Regions from separate parts of the Streptomyces sp. NPDC013455 genome, predicted to be linked through region 1. Evidence: riboswitches for the same ligand, from Rfam matches in the RefSeq annotation. Region 1 holds a riboswitch; the other holds the start of a gene.

What was found. Region 1 has a riboswitch for cyclic di-AMP ahead of ABZ576_RS07150 (M23 family metallopeptidase). Riboswitches for the same ligand answer to the same signal wherever they lie in the genome.
Region 2: linked by a shared signal. The riboswitch ahead of ABZ576_RS22110 (LysM peptidoglycan-binding domain-containing M23 family metallopeptidase) and the one ahead of ABZ576_RS07150 (M23 family metallopeptidase) in region 1 are both predicted to bind cyclic di-AMP.

The regions. Positions count from the first base shown of each region.
Region 1 is NZ_JBEYCX010000003.1:117,754-120,915, reverse strand. It holds gene ABZ576_RS07155 (GntR family transcriptional regulator) at 1-428, opposite strand, end outside; gene ABZ576_RS07150 (M23 family metallopeptidase) at 626-1,381, opposite strand; cyclic di-AMP (ydaO/yuaA leader) riboswitch at 1,394-1,548, opposite strand; gene ABZ576_RS07145 (pitrilysin family protein) at 1,770-3,158, opposite strand; gene ABZ576_RS07140 (pitrilysin family protein) at 3,155-3,162, opposite strand, start outside.
Region 2 is NZ_JBEYCX010000013.1:185,347-188,508, forward strand. It holds gene ABZ576_RS22105 (SGNH/GDSL hydrolase family protein) at 1-325, opposite strand, end outside; gene ABZ576_RS22110 (LysM peptidoglycan-binding domain-containing M23 family metallopeptidase) at 546-1,508, opposite strand; cyclic di-AMP (ydaO/yuaA leader) riboswitch at 1,514-1,670, opposite strand; gene ABZ576_RS22115 (alpha-galactosidase) at 1,979-3,162, opposite strand, start outside.

The DNA.
Region 1 (3,162 bases):
AGCGACGGGCTGCCGGAGGCCTGCGCGAGGGTCTCGTGGAACCAGCCGCCCAGCGAGCGCAGATCCTCGCTGTGCCCCCGCCGGGCCCGCTCCTGACCGAGCCGTACCAGCCCGCGCAGCACCTTCAGATGGGCCTCGGTGCGCCGCTGGGCGGCCCGCGCTGCGCCCAGCGGCTCCAGCAGCATCCGCATCTCCAGCAGGTCGGCGGCCTCCTGCTCGGTCGGCTCGGCCACGCACGCGCCCGCGTGCCGGCGCGTCACCACGAAGCCCTCCGCCTCCAGCGTGCGCAGCGCCTCCCGCACGGGGACGCGCGAGACGCCGTAGCGGCGGGCCAGTACTTCCTCGGTGAGGCGGCTGCCGCGCTCGTAGACACCGGCGACGATGTCGTCCCGGATCGCCGTGCACACCGAGTGCGCCGGAATACGCATGACCGACCTCCGCATTAATCCCCGTGAAACGCCGTCGCCGACGCGTGTTCCGTGACTCTATTCCAGTGAGCGGTAATTGCCGACGGCGGGTCGTAATCCATGGATATTTTTTGGTCAGCACATCCGGCGGAAGCCGTGAAAAACGACGAAAGCCCCGGCTCGGTGAGCCGGGGCTTCGGAGGGGCGTGCGGTGCGCGTCAGACGTTCACGCCGTGCTTGCGGAGGTAGGCCACGGGGTCGATGTCCGAGCCGTAGTCGGGGGTCGTGCGCGCCTCGAAGTGGAGGTGCGGGCCCGTGACGTTGCCGGTGGCGCCGGACAGGCCGATCTGCTGGCCCGGGACGACCTTCTGGCCCACGGTGACGCCGATGGAGGACAGGTGCCCGTACTGGGTGTACATGCCGTCGGCCATCCGGATCACGATCTCGTTGCCGTACGCGCCGCCCCAGCCGGTGGAGACGACCGTGCCGGAGCCCACAGCGTGGACGGCGGTGCCGCTGGCGGCGTGGAAGTCGATGCCGGTGTGCGAACCGGAGGACCACAGGCCGCTGCTCGCCTGGTAGGCCGTGGAGACGTAGGAGTGCGCGATGGGGCTGACGAAGGCGTTCAGCCGCTTGCGCTCGGCCTCGCGGGCGGCGCGGGCCCTGGCCTCGCGCACCTCCTCGGCCCTCTCGGCGGCCAGCTTCGCCGCGGCTGCCTCGACCGCCCGCTCGTCGGCGGCCTGCTGCTGGGCGGCGGCCTGCGCGTCGATCTGCTCGGCGACGTCGTCGCTCACGGTGAGGACCGGGGTGAGGCCGGTCTGCTCGGTGGAGTTCTCCGCGGCGAGCGCCGGGGAGGCGGCGAGGGTGCCGATCACACCGGTGGTGGTCAGGGCCGCGACGCCGGCCGCCTGGGCGGTGGTCCGCTTGACCCGGCCGGGCTTGCGGTGCTTCCCGGTGGCGCACATGAACGCCATGAAGTGGCTGGTCCTTTCCTTCCCTCTCGCCTACCGGGTTAGCTGACGGGTTCGGAGCAGGAAGGTCTCCTACGGGCCCCCTGGCGGGCGCCCGATTCACCCCAGGGACTGCATGGGTCCCCGGCTCCCCTGGCTCGCGCCGTACGGGGACTCGGCGATGGCTGTCCGGTGCCGCGGTTGCGGCGCACTGCCTGACGAACAGCCCGGACGACGCTACGGCGGCCCGCTTTCAATCCTCAAACGAATCCCTCGGTTTGTAGCGCATCCCACAGGGCAGACAGGCAACCTCCGCCCCAAAACGGGCATCTGAGGGAGCGAGTGGAACAGCGTGGGGCCCCGGCGGTCCGTCGACCGGTCGCCGGGGCCCCACGCGCGTGCCGCCGCTCGGCTACTCGGCCGCCACGACGGTCACTTCACCGATGCCGAGCGCCTCGACCGGCGCCTTGATCCGTGCCGCGTCGCCGACGAGGACCGTCACCAGACGGTCCACCGGGAAGGCGTTCACGACGGCCGCGGTGGCCTCCACCGTGCCCGTGGCGGCCAGCTGCTGGTACAGCGTCGCCTGGAAGTCGTCGGGCAGGTGCTGCTCGACCTGGTCGGCCAGGGTGCTCGCGACGGCCGCCGCGGTCTCGTACTTGAGCGGCGCCACGCCGACCAGGTTCTGCACGGCGACGTCCCGCTCGGCGTCGGTCAGGCCCTCGCTCGCGAGGGTGCGCAGCACCTTCCAGAGGTCCTCCAGCGCCGGGCCGGTGTTCGGCGTGTCCACGGAGCCGCTGATGGCGAGCATCGCGGCGCCCGTGCCGTCCGGCGCGGAGCGCAGGACCTGCCCGAAGGAGCGCACGCCGTACGTGTAGCCCTTCTCCTCGCGCAGGACGCGGTCCAGGCGGGAGGTGAGGGTGCCGCCGAGGCAGTACGTGCCGAGCACCTGGGCCGGCCACACCCGGTCGTGCCGGTCGGGGCCGACCCGGCCGATGAGCAGCTGGGTCTGCACGGCGCCGGGCCGGTCCACGATGACCACGCGCCCGGTGTCGTCGGCGGTCACCGGCGGCACGGGCCGGGGCTCGCCCGGGGTGCCGGTCCAGGCGCCCAGGGTGTCGCCGAGCAGTGCGTCGAGGTCGGCGCCGGTCAGGTCGCCGACGACGACCACGGTGGCCGTCGCGGGCCGCACATGGCGGTCGTAGAAGGCGCGTACGGCCGCGGCGTCGATCTTCTCGACCGTCTCCTCGGTGCCCTGGCGCGGGCGGGACATGCGCGAGGACGCCGGGAACAGCTCCCTGGACAGCTCCTTGGCGGCCCGGCGGGCGGGGTTGGCCAGCTCGTGCGGGATCTCGTCCAGGCGGTTGCGGACCAGCCGCTCGACCTCGCTCTCGGCGAAGGCCGGCGCGCGCAGGGCGTCGGCGAGCAGGCCGAGGCCCTTGGCCAGCCGGGAGGCGGGTACCTCCAGGCTGAGCCGGACGCCGGGGTGGTCGGCGTGCGCGTCGAGAGTGGCGCCCGCGCGCTCCAGCTCGGCGGCGAACTCCTCGGCGGAGTGCCGGTCGGTGCCCTCCGAGAAGGCCCGCGCCATGATCGTGGCGACGCCGTCCAGGCCGGCCGGCTCGGCGTCCAGGGGCGCGTCCAGCAGCACCTCCACGGCCACGACCTGCTGGCCGGGGCGGTGGCAGCGCAGCACGGTCAGGCCGTTGTCCAGCGTGCCGCGCTCGGGGGCCGGGAACGCCCAGGGCCTGGCCTCACCGGGCTGCGGCTGAGGGTGGAACTCCATCGTGGCGAGCTCGGTCACTTGG
Region 2 (3,162 bases), on a different contig from region 1:
CCTCGGCCAGCCGGGCCACGGCGCGCTCGAAGCGTTCGGCCACCTCGTCGGGGTCGGTGCCCGGGCGGATGATGTCGTTGCCGCCCGCGCAGAAGGACACGAGGTCGGGGGCCAGGTCGACCGCCTGCGGGAGCTGGTCGGCCATGATCTGGTCGAGCAGCTTCCCGCGCACGGCGAGGTTGGTGTATCGGAAGTCGCCTTCGGGGCGGCGGTCGGCGAGCAGTACGGCGAACCGGTCGGCCCAGCCCACGAACGCCCCGTCGGGCCCGGGGTCGCCGACGCCCTCGGTGAAGCTGTCCCCCACCGCCACGTACGACCCGATCACTGATCTGTTGTCATTCTTCGAATCGTCTGCCACAGCGGACCATGATTCACCTTCGGATGTGACTTACGCGACCGTAGGACGGGGTTGACGAACGGTGAGATGAGACACTCTTAAAGAATTTGCAATCCAGGAATACGCCTGCCGGTACACCGAAGGCCGGACCCGGGGATCGGGGTCCGGCCTTCGGAGGCGTGTCAGGCAGGTGGTGCAGCGGGGGCCGTCAGCCGACGGAGACGCCGTGCCGGCGGAGGTAGTCCACCGGGTCGATGTCGGAGCCGTAGTCGGGCGTGGTGCGGATCTCGAAGTGCAGGTGCGGGCCGGTCACGTTGCCGGTGGCGCCGGACAGGCCGACCTGCTGGCCCGCGGTCACGGTCTGGCCGGCCGAGACGGAGAGCTGGGAGAGGTGGGCGTACTGGGCGTAGTGGCCGTCGTTCAGCTTGAGGACGACCTGGTTGCCGTACGCGCCGCCCCAGCCGGCGGAGACGACGGTGCCCGCGGCGACGGCCTTGAGGGGGGTGCCGGTCGGTACGACGAAGTCGACGCCGGTGTGGTAGCCGCTGGACCACATGCTGCCGGCCACGCGGTAGGCGGTGCCGACGCCGGCGCCGGCCACCGGGAGGGTGTAGCCGGTCGTGGCGGTCTCGGCGGCGGCAGGCTTGGCGGCCGGGGCCTTGGGGGCCGGCGAGGACTCGGGGGCCGGCGAGGACTCGGGGGCCGGCGAGGACTCGGGGGCCGGGGAGGACTTGGCCGCGGGGGCCTTGGGGGCGGCCGGAGGCTTCGGGGCGGCGGATCCGGTGCCGGACGGTGCGGCCTTCCCGCCGAGCGTGAGCTTCAGACCCGGGTGGATCAGCGCGGGATCGTCGCCGATGGCCTGCCGGTTGTCGTCGTAGAGGCGGTGCCAGCCACCGCCGACGTGCTGCTGGTCGGCGATGGCCGCGAGGCAGTCGCCGGACTTCACGGTGTAGGTGCGCACCGTGGAACCCGTCTGCGCCGGGGCCTTCTTCGCCGTGCCGGGAAGGGACTGCACGGCCTTGCCGGGGACGGGCTGCGCGGGGGTGGCCGCGTGCGCTCCGGTGGCCCCGAGAAGCGGCAGGGCCAGGGCGGCGCCGCCGGTGCCGGCGACGGCGATGGAGCGGGAGAAACGCGGGGTCTTGGGACGTCGGTGCTTACCCTTCGCGGGCATGGCGCTGTTCCTCTCCGGCGCCTGCGAGGTCAGCTGTCGGGTTCGGGCTGGAGCTGCCCGGCCGTGCGTGCACGGCTGCACCCCTGGCCTGTCACGGAGACCGGGACAGGCAGTCGTACCTGGTGGGTCCCCCGCTCCTGCCGGACACGGGTCATGGGTGTGGGGACTCCGGGCGGCGGCAGGATTCGGCGTTCCGTCCGGATTGGTGGCGAACGTAAGCGAGCGAGTCGTACGGAAACAAGCAGCCGGTTCCCGTTGTTCGGGTTTCGGGTGATCGGATCCGGGTAATCGCTGTCACTCAGCGTGCATTCCGCACCGCGCGTCCTGCCAATTCCGCTTTACGGCACGTTTATTACGTGGACATGACTGGTAACGCTCGGCCACGGATATGACGCTGCTCACGCGACCTCTCGCCAGGGTTCCCTTTTTCAGGCCCAGTTGGGGCGAAGTCAGCAATTGGGACAGACGACTCAGATGCGGCGCAGGCGGAGAACCGTCGCATCCAGGTATCCCTTGAGCTCCGTGCGCAGCCCGTGGTGCAGGAGCACCGCACCGCAGTGCACTTCGCCCGTTTCGCGGCATTCGTACGACGCCGTCGGATCGAGCCCGCGCAGCCGCAGCGCCGGCGCCGGCTCGCCGTAGCGCTGCGCCTCCAGCCAGGCGAGGACCACGGCCTCCTCCCCCCGCACGTACTGCACGGCGCTGAGGCCGCCCGCCGGGGGCCGCAGCCGGTACAGCTCCCCGCGCTGCACGACCGGACGGATCTCCTTGTAGAGCTCCACCCACCGCCGGGCCTCGGACAGCTCCTCGTCCGTCCACCGGGTGAGGTCACCGCCGATGCCGAGGACGCCCGCCATCGCGCTGACGAAGCGGAAGCGCAGCGTGCTGATCCGGCCGTTGAGCTGGCTGTTCGGGCTGTCGGTGACCCAGGCGGCCATCACGCGCGCGGGGTGGACTTGCGAGAAGCCGTGCTGGACGGCGAGCCGGTCCAGCGGGTCGGTGTTGTCGGAGGTCCACACCTGGTCGGTGCGGCTCATCATCCCGAGGTCGATCCGGCCGCCACCGCCCGAGCAGGACTCGAAGGCGACCTGCGGGTGCGCGGCGCGCAGCCGGTCCAGCAGGGCGTACAGGGCGCGGACGTGGTCCACCCACAGGCGCTGCGGGTACGGTTCGCCGGGCCAGCCGGCGTCGGTGAAGCAGCGGTTGAAGTCCCACTTCACATAGTCGATCGGGGCGCTGGAGAGCAGGGTGTCCAACTGCTCCCAGAGGTACTCCCGCACGTCCTCGCGTGCGAGGTTGAGGACGAGCTGATTGCGCATCTCCGTCCGCTTTCGTCCCGGTTGGTGCTGTACCCAGTCGGGATGGGCGCGGTACAGGTCGCTGTCCGGGTTGACCATCTCGGGCTCCACCCAGATGCCGAACCGCATGCCGAGGCCGTGCACCTGGTCGGCGAGGGGCCGCAGCCCGTGCGGGAAGCGGTCGGGGTTGGGTGTCCAGTCACCGAGGCCGGCGCGGTCGCTGGTGCGGGCGCCGAACCAGCCGTCGTCCACCACGAACAGCTCCACACCGATCCCGGCGGCCCGGCGGGCGAGGGCGGCCTGCCGTTCCTCGGAGATGTCGAAGTACGTCGCCTCCCAGGAGTTGAACAGCACGG